2 regions of the Pseudomonas sp. 31-12 genome follow, and region 1 is predicted to be linked to the other one. Evidence: riboswitches for the same ligand, from Rfam matches in the RefSeq annotation. Region 1 holds a riboswitch; the other holds the start of a gene.

Region 1 (7,222 bases):
CGACACGCCAACGGCGCTGAAACTGGATGAGAAAGATCCCAAACGCGACTTCGCGATGCAGTTGTTGACCCGTTACGGCGAACTCAATGCCAGGCCCGATCCAATCAACCGCTGCGATGGCGCTTACTGCTCGCGGCCGAACATCGACCCGGCATTGCAGAGTGCCGAGCAGGCCTTGAGTCGCCTGACGTCACGCCCGGCGGCGGGTTTGAAGGTCATCGATCAGTTGCCGGAGGCGACCATGCTGCGCATCGAGACGGCGAGCGGCAAGCGCGAGGTCTACAGCCTGTTGCGCAACCGGGCCCACAGCAATGTGGCGTTCCTGCTCGGTGAGTCGCGGCGTTATCAGCCAGGGCTCGACACCGTGACGATTTTTCCGGGCGTGCTCAGCAGCTATCCGAATTTCATGTTCAACATTCCGGCCGACCAGGTGCCGGCGTTCGTCGATGCCATGGAAAACGCCAAGGACGCGCACCGTTTCGAGAAAATCGTCGAGCGCTGGGGTATTCGCCGCAGCCATCCGCAGTTCTGGTTCTACTTCCATGACCTGAGCCGCTACATCCACGAAACCGAGCCGGTGGAAGAGGGCGTGCTGGACATGAACCGGTACGAGAATCTTTGATCGACCTTTAAGGGTGAGCAGGTGTCGGATTTCATAGGCACCGCCAATCCCTTGTGGGAGCGAGCCTGCTCGCGATAGCGGTGTATCAGGCAAATCAATATCGACTGACACTCCGCTATCGCGAGCAGGCTCGCTCCCACAGCGGATGTGTGGTGGTTTGGAGATTAGCGATCGGAGGGCCACCATGTTGATTTCAGTACAGGCACTGCGCGCCGTCGCGGCCTGGACGGTGGTCTGCCACCATTTTATGCAGATTTTCTTCGACTTCCAGGCCCGTGGCCCGGTGGGGCAGATGTTCATCGATAAGGGCGCGGTGGGCGTTGATATCTTCTTTGTCATCAGCGGGCTGGTGATCTTCCTGTCCACCGAAGGCAAATCGCTGCCGCCCGGGCGGTTTCTTCTGTATCGACTGTTTCGCATCGTTCCGGCGTACTGGCTGTACACGGTGCTGATGGCGCTGGTGGTCGTGTTCGCACAGCCTGTATTGCCGGATCAGACGATCGACTGGTCGCATTTCCTGCTGTCGCTGTTGTTCATTCCCACGGAAAACCCCGGCGGCTACGGGATTTATCCGACGCTTAATGTCGGCTGGACGCTGAACTACGAAATGCTCTTCTACGTGCTGTTTGCCTGGGCATTGCTGTTTCGCTTGCAGGTTCGGCTGCTGATTGTTGGCGCGCTGTTGTTTGTGGTGTGTCAGGCCTGGACCGGATATGGCTGGATCAGCGAGTTCTACCATTCGGACATTGTTTATGAGTTTCTGCTGGGGATCGCCATCGGCATGATTTACCGGCGCGGCTGGATCAAACCCGGTTTCTGGCTGCCCTTGCTGGGGATTGGCGGCGCATTGCTGGCGATTTATAACCTGGCACCGCAGCCACGTTTCATCGCCTGGGGCGTGCCCAGTGCGGTGCTGGTGATGGCGTGCATGGCGCTGGAACGCTTTTTCGAGAACACCCGGCTGTTCAAGGTGCTCGGCGATTGTTCCTACTCGGTGTACCTGATGCACGTGCTGGTGCTGTCTGCCGGCGGATTTTTCGCACAGCGTTATGGGGTAAATCCCTACGTGATGTTCGCTGTTTGCGTGCTGACCATCGGTGTGGCCTCCTGGGCAAGTTACGAATTTGTGGAAAAAAGCAGCTATCGGTGGCTTAAAGGCTGGATTGACGGCGAATCGGCAAGCAACGTTGTTCCGGCTCTTTCCCGACAAAAATACTAGGACTTTGTACGGCGCGATGATTGGCGTAAACTGCGCCCAAGCCTGCGAGGAGTTTCCATGACCGCTATTACCATCACTGACGCCGCCCACGATTATCTGGCTGATCTGCTCTCCAAGCAGAACACCCCGGGTATCGGCATCCGCGTCTTTATCACCCAGCCTGGCACCCAGTACGCCGAAACCTGCATTGCCTACTGCAAGCCGGGCGAAGAGAAACCTGAAGACACCGCGCTGGGGCTGAAAAGCTTCACCGCTTACATCGATTCGTTCAGCGAAGCTTTCCTGGACGACGCGGTTGTCGACTACGCCACCGACCGCATGGGCGGCCAGCTGACGATCAAGGCGCCCAACGCCAAAGTGCCGATGGTCAACGCCGACAGCCCGGTCAACGAGCGTATCAACTATTACCTGCAAACCGAGATCAACCCGGGGCTGGCCAGCCACGGCGGTCAGGTCAGCCTGATCGATGTGGTCGAAGACGGCATCGCGGTGCTGAAGTTCGGCGGCGGCTGCCAGGGCTGTGGCCAGGCAGACGTCACCCTTCGCGAAGGCATCGAGCGCACCTTGCTCGAGCGCATTCCCGAGCTCAAGGGTGTACGCGATGTGACTGACCACACGCAGAAAGAAAACGCCTACTACTAAGGTGTTCGCTGCGAAATGAAAAAACGGCACCCGTGAGTGCCGTTTTTTTATGGGTGATCGATTATCTGTGAGTGAATGGACTTACCTGTGGCGAGGGGATTTATCCCCGTTGGGCAGCGAAGCGGCCCCCTGCATTCTTCCGGGTGCACCTCGCAATCAGGTTTAGCGACGGCTTCGCCGCCGAACGGGGCGGTGCGACGTTTCGCTAAATCCCCTCACCACAGAGCCACTTATCTCAGCGTTGTGCTTGGCTCAGGGCCTGTAGAGATGCGCATGCCCCGCGCGATACAGCGACGACTCGCTGAACTGATCACTTCCCAACACCCGGCCCACCAGAATTAACGCCGTACGCCGAAACCCTTTCGCCGCAACCTTCCCGGCAATGTCCTCAATCGTCCCCACCACCCAATCCTGATCCGGCCAGCTCGCTCGGTGAATCACCGCGATCGGGCAGTCTGCGCCGTAATGCGGCAGCAATTGGGCGATGATCTTTTCCAGATGCTGCACGCCCAAATGAATCGCCATGGTCGCCCCATGCTGCGCCAGGCTCCCCAGTTCTTCACCGGCCGGCATCACGGTCTTGTCGGCATAGCGGGTCAGAATCACACTCTGTGAGACGTCGGGCAGCGTCAGTTCCGCCCCCAAGAGCGCCGCACACGCCGCCGTCGCCGTGACCCCGGGAACGATTTCAAACGCAATCCCGAGTTCACGCAGATAGCGAATCTGCTCACCAATCGCCCCATAAAGACTCGGATCACCGGAATGCACCCGCGCGACGTCCTGACCGTTGGCGTGGGCGGTCTTGATCAGTTCGATGATCTGCTCCAGGTGCAATTCAGCGCTGTTGACCACCTGTTCGGCACAATGGCCTTCGAGCACCGCGGCAGGCACCAAAGAGCCGGCATAGATGATCACCGGGCAACTGCGAATCAGCCGTTGGCCTTTGACGGTGATCAGTTCCGGGTCGCCGGGACCTGCGCCAATGAAGTAGACGGTCATCGTCCGTTCCTTTGAATAAAGAGTCTGTTGGAAAAAGGGCTCGGGCAACGCTTGATATGAAGATTGCTCATGATCGGAGGTGGGGATTATCGGGGATCTTACGCAACGCAGGCCAATGCGAGGGTGGCCTGGGCATATTTTTGTCGTGAAATCAGCAGTTTCGCCGGTGCCTTGGCCAGGTGTTCGGCCAGGGCCAGGGCGGCACTTTCCGCCACGCCGTAGCAGCCGGTGCGTTCGAACGCGATGTCCGAATGGTGGCTGAGTTGCGGTTTGTAACCTTTCAATTGCTCACTGCTGAAATACATCAGCGGCAACGCGAGTTGTTCGGCGAGTTCGACCAGGCCAGGCTCATCACGCTTCAGGTCGATGCTGGCCAGGGCCTTGATCTGGTGAAGTCCGATTTTATGAGCCTGCAGTGCCTGATCGAGTAACGCCCGCAGCGTGCTGGCGGGGCAGCCGCGCTGGCAGCCCAGGCCGACCACTAAAGTCGGCGCCGTGCAGGTATCAATCATGCGTGGTATTGGCCATCGCTTTTGCGGCGGAACAACCAGGCGCTGATCAGGCCCAGGGCCAGCCAGAACGCGATGTTGGTCAACTGCGAAGCGATTTTGAACTGCGCTTCGAGGGCTTCCGGAGCGAGCATCGAGTGCACTTCCGGTTGTGGCGCGCCGACTACGTGCGGAACGGCGAGAATCGCCACGCCGAGGATCTTCATCAGCCAGTGGCGGCTGAACACAATCAACGCAATGCCGGCGGCGGTGGAAGCGGCCGTACAGATCCACCAGAGTTGCCGTTGGGCCAGATCAGCCGCGGCAGTGCCCGGCAGTTCAGGCGGCAGGCCGAGGGTCGGCGCGAGCACGAAGGTCGCGTAACCGGCCAGGCCCCAGAGCAGGCCCTGAGAGGTTTTGGTCGGTGCACGCAAGGTGTAGAGACCGGCGAGCATCAGGGCGAAACCGACAGCCACCACCAGATTGCCACCCGTGGTCGACAGCAGGCGCTGCCAGCCGTCTTCCGGCTCCCAGGCTTCGGCGTCGTGAGTGTGAGCGGCGACACCGGCGGCGTGCTCGTGGACTTCAACCGCGGCCGGCTCGGATTTTTCGTAGGTTTCGGCCTGCAGAATCAGCGGTGACACCCAGAAACTTTGCAGCAGGGTCAGCAACAGGGCGGCCAGCAGCCCGCTGAAACCTGCGGTTTGCGCAATACGCTTGATCATGTCGACAGGTCTCAATGGCACGGGAAGGCGGAGCTGTGACGGGTATCGTGCGCGGCGTTGTGCACCGCTTCGATGTGCGAGAAACCGGCGAAATAGACGAGACACGCGCCGAGGATCGACGCACACACGGCGGCGGTCAGGCGTTGGCTCAGGGTTGTGGTGGTGCTGGCGGTGCTGTGGCCGGTGCTGCTGATGATCGACATGGCGCTTCCCTCTGGTCTGTCAGCGGGTGAATAGAGCGCATGGAAGACCCCTGCGAGTCGGGCACGCAGAGGTTCAACAGCGCCCGCCCACCGCGGGTTTGTTATTCAGTGATCGTAGTGGTCACTTTGTGTTGCGGGCCGGTCTCCGGGCTCACGAGGGGTGCTGGCTTTCGCCGGAACCTGCAAGCATCACCTTCCCATGCCGAACTGCTGGCACAGTGGATCTGACGCTTCGCTCGCTTACCGTTGCGGGGGCAGCACCGGACTGACATGGCTTTGAGTAAAGCACATGATTCACCGGTTTCCCGTTTCACCCTGTGAAGGGCACCCGTAACAAGGCGTGTAGGAGAGCATGGGCGGGGGTTTGGCGTCAATTGCCATGGGTTCTCATTCGACACCCAATACCTGTGGCGAGGGAGCTTGCTCCCGCTGGGTTGCGAAGCGACCCCCGGCATTCCTTCAGGCGTACCTCTCAAGCAGGTATTGCGACGGCTTCGCCGCCGAACGGGAGCAAGCTCCCTCGCCACAGGGGGGCGTGAGGTCTCACGAGACATTGACCCGCCCCCACACGATGCGTAGCCTTGCGCTTTCGAGGTTCTTCGGCATTTGCCGAAGCTAAGAAGGGAACGCGGTCGATGCCGCGGCTGCCCCCGCAACTGTGAACGGTGATGTTCGCTGCCACGCCACTGCAAACCCTGTCCAGCGGGTTCGCGGGAAGGCGCAGCGAATGCCAATCTGCATTTGGCACACCGTCAGCCAGGAGACCTGCCTCGACACAGATTCTCACTACAACCGGGCGGGGTGATCCGGTGGCGAACTCTTCCGCGCGCGCCCGTCGCTGCGATTGTCGTCCCGTATGCCCGCCACCTTGCCAAAGGGCATCCGATGAAAACACTGGCCAAACTCCCCGTCACCATCGTTACCGGCTTCCTCGGCTCGGGCAAAACCACCTTGCTGCGGCACATGCTCGACAACGCGCAGGGCCGCCGCATCGCGGTGATCGTCAACGAGTTTGGCGAGCTGGGCATCGACGGCGAAATCCTCAAGCAATGCTCCATTGGCTGCACCGAAGAAGAAGCCAACGGCCGCGTCTACGAACTGGCCAACGGCTGCCTGTGCTGCACCGTCCAGGAAGAATTCTTCCCGGTGATGCGCGAACTCGTCGCCCGTCGCGGCGACCTTGATCACATCCTGATCGAAACCTCGGGCCTGGCCTTGCCAAAGCCGCTGGTTCAAGCCTTCCAGTGGCCGGAAATCCGCAGCGCCTGCACCGTTGACGCAGTCATCACCGTGGTCGACAGCCCGGCCGTTGCCGCCGGCACCTTCGCGGCTTTCCCGGACCAGGTCGACGCCCAGCGCAAACTCGACCCGAACCTGGACCACGAATCGCCGCTGCACGAGCTGTTCGCCGACCAACTGGCCAGCGCCGACCTGGTGATCCTCAACAAGGCCGACCTGATCAGCCCTGAAGACCTCGCCCGTGTACGCCTGGAAGTCGCCGAAGAGTTGCCGCCCGCCGTCAAAGTCATCGAAGCCAGCAGCGGCCGTGTGCCACTGGACGTGTTGATCGGCCTCGGTGCCGGTTCCGAAGAACACATCGACAGCCGTCACAGCCATCACGATTACCACCATGAAGGTGAAGACGATCATGATCACGACGCCTTCGATTCCATCTCCATCGAACTGCCGCAAGCCGACGAAAGCCTGCTGCTGGACGCGCTGACCCAACTGGTGGTCCAGCACGGCATCCTGCGCGTCAAAGGTTTCGCGGCGATTCCGAACAAGCCGATGCGCTTGCTGATCCAGGGCGTGGGCACGCGTTTCGACAAGCATTTCGACCGTCAGTGGGGCGCCGAAGAAGCGCGTACCACGCGCCTGGTGCTGATCGGCCAGGAACTGGACGCCACGCTGCTTGAAGCGCAATTGCGCGCCGCGCTCAGCGTTTAAGCCATGCACCTGCTCAGGACCCAGCCCGGCGGTTTCGTGTCGGATGACAACATTGCCGACCTTGGACAAACCCCCGCCGAGTTGGTGATCCTGTGCAGCGGCGATTCCAGCCTGGCGTTGCTCGCCGAAGCGGCGCAGCAGTTGCCCGACGATTACCCCAGCGTGCGTCTGGCCAACCCGATGCAGGTGCAGAATCACGCCTCGGTCGACCTGTATGTCGACGAAGTGCTGCGCCATGCCAAGGTGATCCTGATTTCGCTGCACGGCGGCATCGCCTATTGGCGTTACGGTGTCGAGCGTCTGGTGGAGCTGTCCCAACGTGGTGTGCAACTGATTCTGGTGCCCGGCGATGATCGTCCTGACCCGGAGCTCAGTGA
Region 2 (7,222 bases), 1.8 Mb from region 1:
CGCCCCTCACGATAAACCGCCTCAGCCCCACGCCCGCCATTGGGGCTCAGCCCGCGGGCAATCGGCTCAAGCTCGGTGCTGGTCAGCGAATGGTGATAGGTGTGCCCGCGCAGCGAACCTTCCGGCAACTCAACCGCTTGCAACGCCAGCGCAGCAAGACGCTTTTGCATCACCGCATCACCTTTGAGCAAGCCGACCAGTTCGGCGCGAGTGCCTTCGACATCGGTCAAGGAGTCGAGCAGGTACAACATCCCGCCACACTCGGCCAACAACGGTTTGCCGGCAGCATGATGGGCGCGGATCGCATCGAGCATCGAGGTGTTTTGTGACAGCGCCACATGGTGCAGTTCCGGATAACCACCCGGCAGATAAAGGCTGTCCGCCTCCGGCAAATCAGCATCGCGGATCGGCGAGAAGAACGACAATTCAGCGCCCATGGCCCGCAGCAAATCCAGGCTCGCGCCGTAGGTGAAAGCGAATGCTTCATCACGGGCCACGGCGATTCGGATGCCTTTAAGCAAAGGCTTGGCGGCGATCACATCGGGCCCGGCGAATTCCACGGCGGGCGGCAGCGCCACATCGCAACTGCTGGCCAGCGACTCAGCCGCCGAATCGAGGCGCAGGTCGAGATCGTTCAACTCACTGGCCTGGACCAAACCAAGGTGACGGCTCGGCAATTCGATCCCGGTTTCCCGCGACAACGCGCCGTACCAGCGCAAACCTTCAGTCAGGCTGCCTTCGAGCAATTGCGCATGACGTAGCGTGCCCACACGGTTGGCCAACACACCGGCAAACGGCAAGTCCGGCTGATACTTCGCCAAACCCAGCGCCAGCGCTCCAAAGGTCTGCGCCATGGCCGTGCCATCGATCACGCCGAGCACCGGCACACCGAAGTGCCGCGCCAGGTCAGCGCTGGACGGCGTACCGTCGAACAGCCCCATGACGCCTTCGATAAGGATCAGGTCGGCTTCACCGGCGGCTTCCCACAACAGTCGACGACTTTCCTGCTCGCCGACCATCCACATGTCCAGCTGATACACCGGCGCACCGCTGGCGCGCTCGAGAATCATCGGGTCGAGAAAGTCCGGCCCGCATTTGAACACGCGGACCTTGCGTCCCTGATTGCGATGCAAACGGGCCAGCGCGGCGGTGACGGTGGTCTTGCCCTGACCGGAAGCCGGCGCGGCGATCAGTACCGCCGGGCAATGACGATGGCTATTCATAAAGCGCAGCTCACAACTCGACGCCTTTTTGCGCTTTGATCCCGGCCTGGAACGCGTGCTTGATCACACCCATTTCGGTGACCGTGTCGGCCAGTTCGATCATTTCCGGCTTGGCGCCGCGACCGGTGACCACCACGTGTTGCATCGGCGGACGTGCCTGCAAATCACTGAGTACCTGATCCAGATCGAGGTAGCCGTGCTTCAGGGCAATGTTCAACTCATCCAGCACCACCAGACCGATCGACGGGTCACGCAACAGTTCCTGGGACACCGCCCACGCGGCCTCGGCGGCGGCGATGTCGCGCTGACGGTCCTGGGTTTCCCAGGTGAAGCCCTCGCCCATCACATGAAAACGCACCTGCTCCGGGAAGCGCCGGAAGAACAGTTCTTCGCCAGTGCTGTTGCGGCCCTTGATGAACTGCACCACGCCGCACTGCATGCCGTGGCCCATGGAGCGGGCGAGCATGCCGAAGGCCGAGCTGCTTTTGCCTTTGCCGTTGCCGGTCAGCACCAGCAGCAGGCCGCACTCGTTCGGCGAGTTGGCGATGCGTTCGTCGATCACGGCTTTTTTGCGCTGCATGCGCGCAAGGTGGCGTTCGTCACGATCAGGGGAATCAGTCATGGGGGAGCTCTCCGTTGAGGCTGGATAACGGCGGGCAGGCACAAGAATAGACGGCAAGAAGCCTGGCATCGCCCACCGTGATGCCGTTGGATGAATCAGGCCGGTCTCCGGGCTCATGAGCAGCATTCGCCGGACTGCGCGCCTTCCCATGTCGACAGTCGACACAGTGGCTCAAGGCGCAGTCTTCACTCATTTACCGTTGCGGGGGCAGCGCCGGGATCGTGACGTTTCGTCGCGTGAAGATAGTCACTCACCGGCTTCCCTGTTTCACTCTGTCGGCGTCGCCACAGAGCACCTGAAACAAGCGCGAAGGTTAGAGGGTTGGGGGTGGAGCGTCAATTGAAGACAAAGCCCGGGCGAGCGATATACTGCCGCCGGTCAATTTACTGACACCCCAACTTGCACCACACTGCCAGCAGTGATATCAAAGAGCCACAACCCAACAACAAAATTACAAGGGTGAGCACATGCAAGGCATGATCATCAGCAATCCGAAGCTGGAATTCCTGCGACCGGTGCTGGAACGCTGGTTTGACTGTATTGACCGCTACAATGCAGTGCGCGGCGATAACGACACGCCTTATTGGTACGACGAAAAAGCCAACCTTGGCTTACTCTCCGCCGCGGCCTGGATGGCGGAAATGGTCACGCTGCAACAAACGCCGACCCGTAAACAGAACGAAGAAGGCGAACGCAACAGTCGCGCCGATCTGTTTATCGCCACCGCCGAAGAACGCGCCTACCTGCAGGCCACGCAACGCTGGCCGAAGGTCAATAGCCTGAACCTGACCCAGGCATTGCAGGACATCACCAGCGACGCCAAACGCATCAGCTACGCCAGCGACCTGAAACTCGGCTGCCTGTTCGTTGCGCCACAAAAGGCCCAGCAGAGCGCGACGCCGGAAGAACTCCAGGACATGGTCGACGACCTGCAAAAGGAACACAGCTGCGCCGTGGCCTGGTATTTCCCGTACGCCTATCGCAAGTTGCGTAACGAAGCCGGCAACTATCACCCTGGCATCGCCGTCCTGCTCAAGGAAGCCCGCGGCTGACCGGTTGAACCATCGCGCGTCTAAGCTTCTCTATGATTAAGTCAATGCATTCATAGGGAAGTCCAGCATGCGCAAGCCCCAGCTCGTTCTTGTCATCGCGCTCGCCGGAGGGCTCGCCGCTTGTGGTGAAACCTCCAGCCTGCAAGTCTCCGACGGCACCGGCCCGTCACCCAAGTTGCCCGAACCGAACAAGACCCTGATCCCGACGGTGAATATCGCCCCGGCGATCGGCTGGCCGGAAGGTGCGAAACCCACCGCCGCAGCCGGCACTCAGGTGGTGGCATTTGCCGAGGGGCTCGATCACCCGCGCTGGCTCTACGTGCTGCCCAACGGCGATGTGCTGGTGGCTGAAACCAACGCGCCACCGAAACCCGATGACGGCAAAGGCATTCGCGGCTGGGTCATGGGCAAAGTCATGGGCCGCGCCGGTGCCGGCGTTCCCAGCCCGAACCGCATCACGCTGCTGCGGGACAAGGACCACGACGGCATCGCCGAAACCCGCACGGTGTTCCTGGAAAACCTCAATTCGCCTTTCGGCATGACGCTCGTCGGCAACGACCTGTACGTCGCCGACACCGATCGCTTGCTGCGTTTTCACTATGAAAATGGCGACACCGCGATCAAGTCGCAACCAATCAAGGTAGTCGATCTGCCAGGCGGCACGCTGAATCATCACTGGACCAAAAACGTCATCGCCAGCAAGGATGGGAGCAAGCTGTACGTCACGGTCGGCTCCAACAGCAACGTTGGCGAAAATGGTCTGGATCAGGAGGAAGGTCGGGCGGCGATCTGGGAAGTGGATCGCGCCACCGGCAACCACCGGATCTTCGCCTCGGGGATTCGCAATCCAAACGGCCTTGCGTGGGAACCGCAGACCGGCGCGCTGTGGACGGCGGTCAATGAGCGCGACGAAATCGGCAGCGATCTGGTGCCGGACTACATCACATCAGTGAAGGACGGTGGGTTCTACGGCTGGCCCTTCAGCTATTACGGCCAGCACGTCGACATTCGCGTCGAGCCGCAAAACCCGGACCTGGTGGCCAAGGCCATTGCCCCGGACTACGCGGTGGGCCCGCATACCGCGTCGCTGGGCCTGTCGTTTGCCGAGGGCAACACACTTCCAGCGCAGTTCAAGGAAGGCGCCTTCATCGGCCAGCACGGGTCATGGAACCGCAAACCGCACAGTGGTTATAAAGTGATTTTCGTCCCGTTCAGCGCAGGCAAGCCGACCGGGCAACCGGTGGATGTGCTGACTGGTTTCCTCAATAAGGATGAGAAGGCTATGGGCCGGCCGGTGGGCGTGGTGATTGATCAGCAGGGAGGTTTGCTGGTGGCCGATGATGTCGGGAACAAGGTGTGGCGGGTTTCGACCGCTAAATAGGTCTCAACTGCCAACATCTAACCAATATGAGAGCGGGCTTGCTCGCGAAGACGGCATTACATTCAACATCAATGTCGACTGTTATGACGTCTTCGCGAGCAAGCCCGCTCCCACATTAGATCGGTTCAGCGCCTACCTTTTGCGGCACAGCGTTAAACCATCCCCCAACGGCAACAACGACAGATCCACCCGCGTGTCATCCTTCAAGGCGCGATTGAGCGCCTGGATGGCGCGGGTATCTGCACTCTCGGGACTCTGCTCAAGCACCCGCCCGCTCCACAGCGTGTTATCGAACACTGCTAGCCCGCCAACGCGCAGTAAACGCAGCGCATGCTCCAGATAGCCCGGATAGTTAGCTTTATCGGCATCGATGAAGATCAGATCGAATTGCCCCGGCTGATTCAGCTGAGCCAAGGTTGCCAGCGCAGGCGCCAGGCGCAGATCAATACGATGGGCGAGCCCCGCCTCCTGCCAGTAACGGCGTGCGATAGCGTTGTAGTCGCCGGGGATATCACAGCAGATCAGCGAACCGTCCTCCGATAACGCTGCAGCCATGCACAAGGCGCTGTAACCGGTGAACGTGCCGACTTCCAGCAAGCGCTTCGCGCCGATGAGCTTGACCAGTAACGCGAGGAACTGCCCCTGCTCCGGTGCCACCTGCCAGCGCGCCATCGGCAGCGCCTGGGTTTCGTCGCGCAAGCGCTTGAGCAGCGGCGTTTCCCTCAGGGAAACGTCGAGCAGGTATTGGTACAGGGAATCGTCGAGATTGAGCGTGCGAGCGGTCATGACAACCTCTTCGGACAGAATGCTACGGGTTGCGCGCCAAGTGCTCAGGCTGCAGAACGCGCTTGGCGCTCAGATACGCTTTCTGCCAGTAAGCCTTGGACAGGCTGTCGAGCTTGACCGTGCCGCCAGTGGCCGGCGCATGAACGAAGCGGCCTTCGCCGACGTAGATCCCGGCATGACTGACCTGGGAGCCGCCATTGGTGGCAAAGAAGATCAAGTCACCGGTCTGCAGCCCTTCCTTGCCGACGCTGGCCGCCTGCATGCTGATCATTTCGCGGGTGGTACGCGGCAGGGAAATACCGGTGACATCACGGTAGACGTAACCGATCAGGCCGCTGCAATCGAAGCCCGAATCCGGCGTATTGCCACCCCAACGATACGGCGTGCCCACCAGGCCAAGCGCGCGGAACAGCACGTCTTCTGCCTCGGGGGAAAAGGGTTGCGGGTTACCGAAAACAATGGGGGCGCGAACCACCGGCGCGGGCGGCGGTGTGCGACTGGCGCAGGCGCTGAGCAGGGCTGCGAAGAGCATGATGGTGAGGCGGGCCGACATCGTCATAAGCAGAACATCCTGATCTGGCTGCGGCTTTTCCTGCCGCAAAGGCAGAAAAGAAAACCGCCTGCGCAGGACGCAGGCGGTTTGCCATCAATAATAGATCTGGATTCTAGCGGCTATCGGCCAAACTTCAAGTAAGACTTTAAGTTCGCCTTACAAACTATCCGCCTACTTCGTTGCGAATAGACTTTTTGTCGCCACTGACGTGGCGACAAGCCGACGACTTACTTGCGTGCAGTGACCACGGTCGGGGCCATCGCGAGAGCGCGCTTGGCTTCGATGAAGGTCTTGCTCCAGTAGCTGTCGCCCAGGCTATCGACCCGGACACCACCGCTTTTGCGGCTGCTGGAGTGGATGAACTGGTTGTCGCCCAGGTAAATCCCGGCGTGACTGACACGACCGCGACGACCATTGGTGGCGAAGAACAGCAGATCGCCCGGCTTCAGCGCGCTGCGAGCCACCAGCGGAGCGTCCACGTTGATCATTTCGCGTGTGGAGCGCGGCAGGTTCATGCCGGCTTCTTCACGAAACAGATAACCGATGAAACCGCTGCAATCGAAGCCAGCCTCGGAGGTGCCGCCGAAACGGTAACGGGTACCGATCAGGGACATGCCACGTTCGAGGATGCTGTCGGCCAGAACCGGAAGCTGGTACGACTTGCCGTCGGCGAAGTTTGCCAGTTCTTTATCGGTGGCCACGCCGTCCTGGTAAAGATCTTCCTGGAAAAGAACGGAAGAGGACTGGGCTGTAACTGAATTCTTGACCTGCTGTTGTTGCTCTTGCTGAGGCACTGGAGAGTGGGCAGCGCAACCGAACAACAGGGTGACGAGTGCGAGAGGCACGAGGGGTGCGAAGCGCTTTAGCATGGGCACGACCGTGGCTGATAGTGGGTAAAGAAGCCGCGACTATGCCCGCTATCATCCTCATTTGCAAATTCAATCGAACTTTATGTGACTTCCCGGTTCCGGGTTTACATCTAAGCGCTTAAGCCCGTTCTAAACGCCTGCGCTGCCTGCAACCTGTAGGAAAGCGGATTTTCTGGCGCCTGAAATATGCCAAAGCCCGCGCCAGGCTTGGGTTTTATCAGACTTTTCTTACCAGCCCAGCGTTTCTTTAAGGAAGGGAATCGTCAGCTTGCGCTGAGCTTGAAGAGAGGCCTGATCGAGTCGCTCAAGCAATTCGAAAAGCGCGCTCATGCTGCGGGTACCGCGAGTCAAAATGAAATGCCCGACTTCATCGGTCAGGTGCAGGCCGCGACGGGAAGCACGCAGCTGCAACGCGCGCAATTTGTCTTCGTCGGAGAGCGGACGCATCTGGAAGATCAGGGCCAGGGTCAGGCGCGATTTCAAATCGGCGAGTTTCACCGGCAGTTCGCGTGGCGAGGTCGATGCCGCAATCAGCAGACGCCGGCCGCTGTCGCGCAGACGGTTGAACAGATGGAACAGCGCCTCTTCCCAATCCGCCCGGCCGGCGACCGCCTGCAAATCATCGAGGCAGACCAGTTCGTATTGTTCGAGGTTGTCGAGAATCGAGATGCCGCGATCCAGCAGCTCGGCCAACGGCAGATAAACCGCTGGCTCTCCCAGTTGCTCAAAGCGCAGG

What was found. A riboswitch is a leader RNA that binds a small molecule or an ion and turns the genes downstream of it on or off. The one in region 1 is predicted to bind cobalamin.
Region 2: it holds a riboswitch for cobalamin, as region 1 does, so the genes downstream of both, cobO (cob(I)yrinic acid a,c-diamide adenosyltransferase) here and cobW (cobalamin biosynthesis protein CobW) in region 1, are expected to answer to the same signal.

What each region holds. Positions count from the first base shown of each region.
Region 1 covers NZ_CP029482.1:3,847,857-3,855,078, reverse strand. The annotation lists gene DJ564_RS18155 (fatty acid cis/trans isomerase) at 1-622, shown strand, start outside; gene DJ564_RS18150 (acyltransferase) at 807-1,841, shown strand; gene nfuA (Fe-S biogenesis protein NfuA) at 1,899-2,483, shown strand; gene cobM (precorrin-4 C(11)-methyltransferase) at 2,736-3,482, opposite strand; gene DJ564_RS18135 (cobalamin biosynthesis protein) at 3,581-3,994, opposite strand; gene DJ564_RS18130 (CbtA family protein) at 3,991-4,695, opposite strand; gene DJ564_RS18125 (CbtB-domain containing protein) at 4,707-4,898, opposite strand; cobalamin riboswitch at 5,017-5,245, opposite strand; cobalamin riboswitch at 5,474-5,686, shown strand; gene cobW (cobalamin biosynthesis protein CobW) at 5,784-6,845, shown strand; gene cobN (cobaltochelatase subunit CobN) at 6,849-7,222, shown strand, end outside.
Region 2 covers NZ_CP029482.1:2,086,783-2,094,004, reverse strand. The annotation lists gene DJ564_RS09715 (cobyrinate a,c-diamide synthase) at 1-1,223, opposite strand, end outside; gene cobO (cob(I)yrinic acid a,c-diamide adenosyltransferase) at 1,234-1,845, opposite strand; cobalamin riboswitch at 1,926-2,159, opposite strand; gene DJ564_RS09705 (hypothetical protein) at 2,313-2,897, shown strand; gene DJ564_RS09700 (sorbosone dehydrogenase family protein) at 2,965-4,278, shown strand; gene DJ564_RS09695 (class I SAM-dependent methyltransferase) at 4,411-5,064, opposite strand; gene DJ564_RS09690 (C40 family peptidase) at 5,087-5,623, opposite strand; gene DJ564_RS09685 (C40 family peptidase) at 5,845-6,486, opposite strand; gene hda (DnaA regulatory inactivator Hda) at 6,715-7,222, opposite strand, start outside.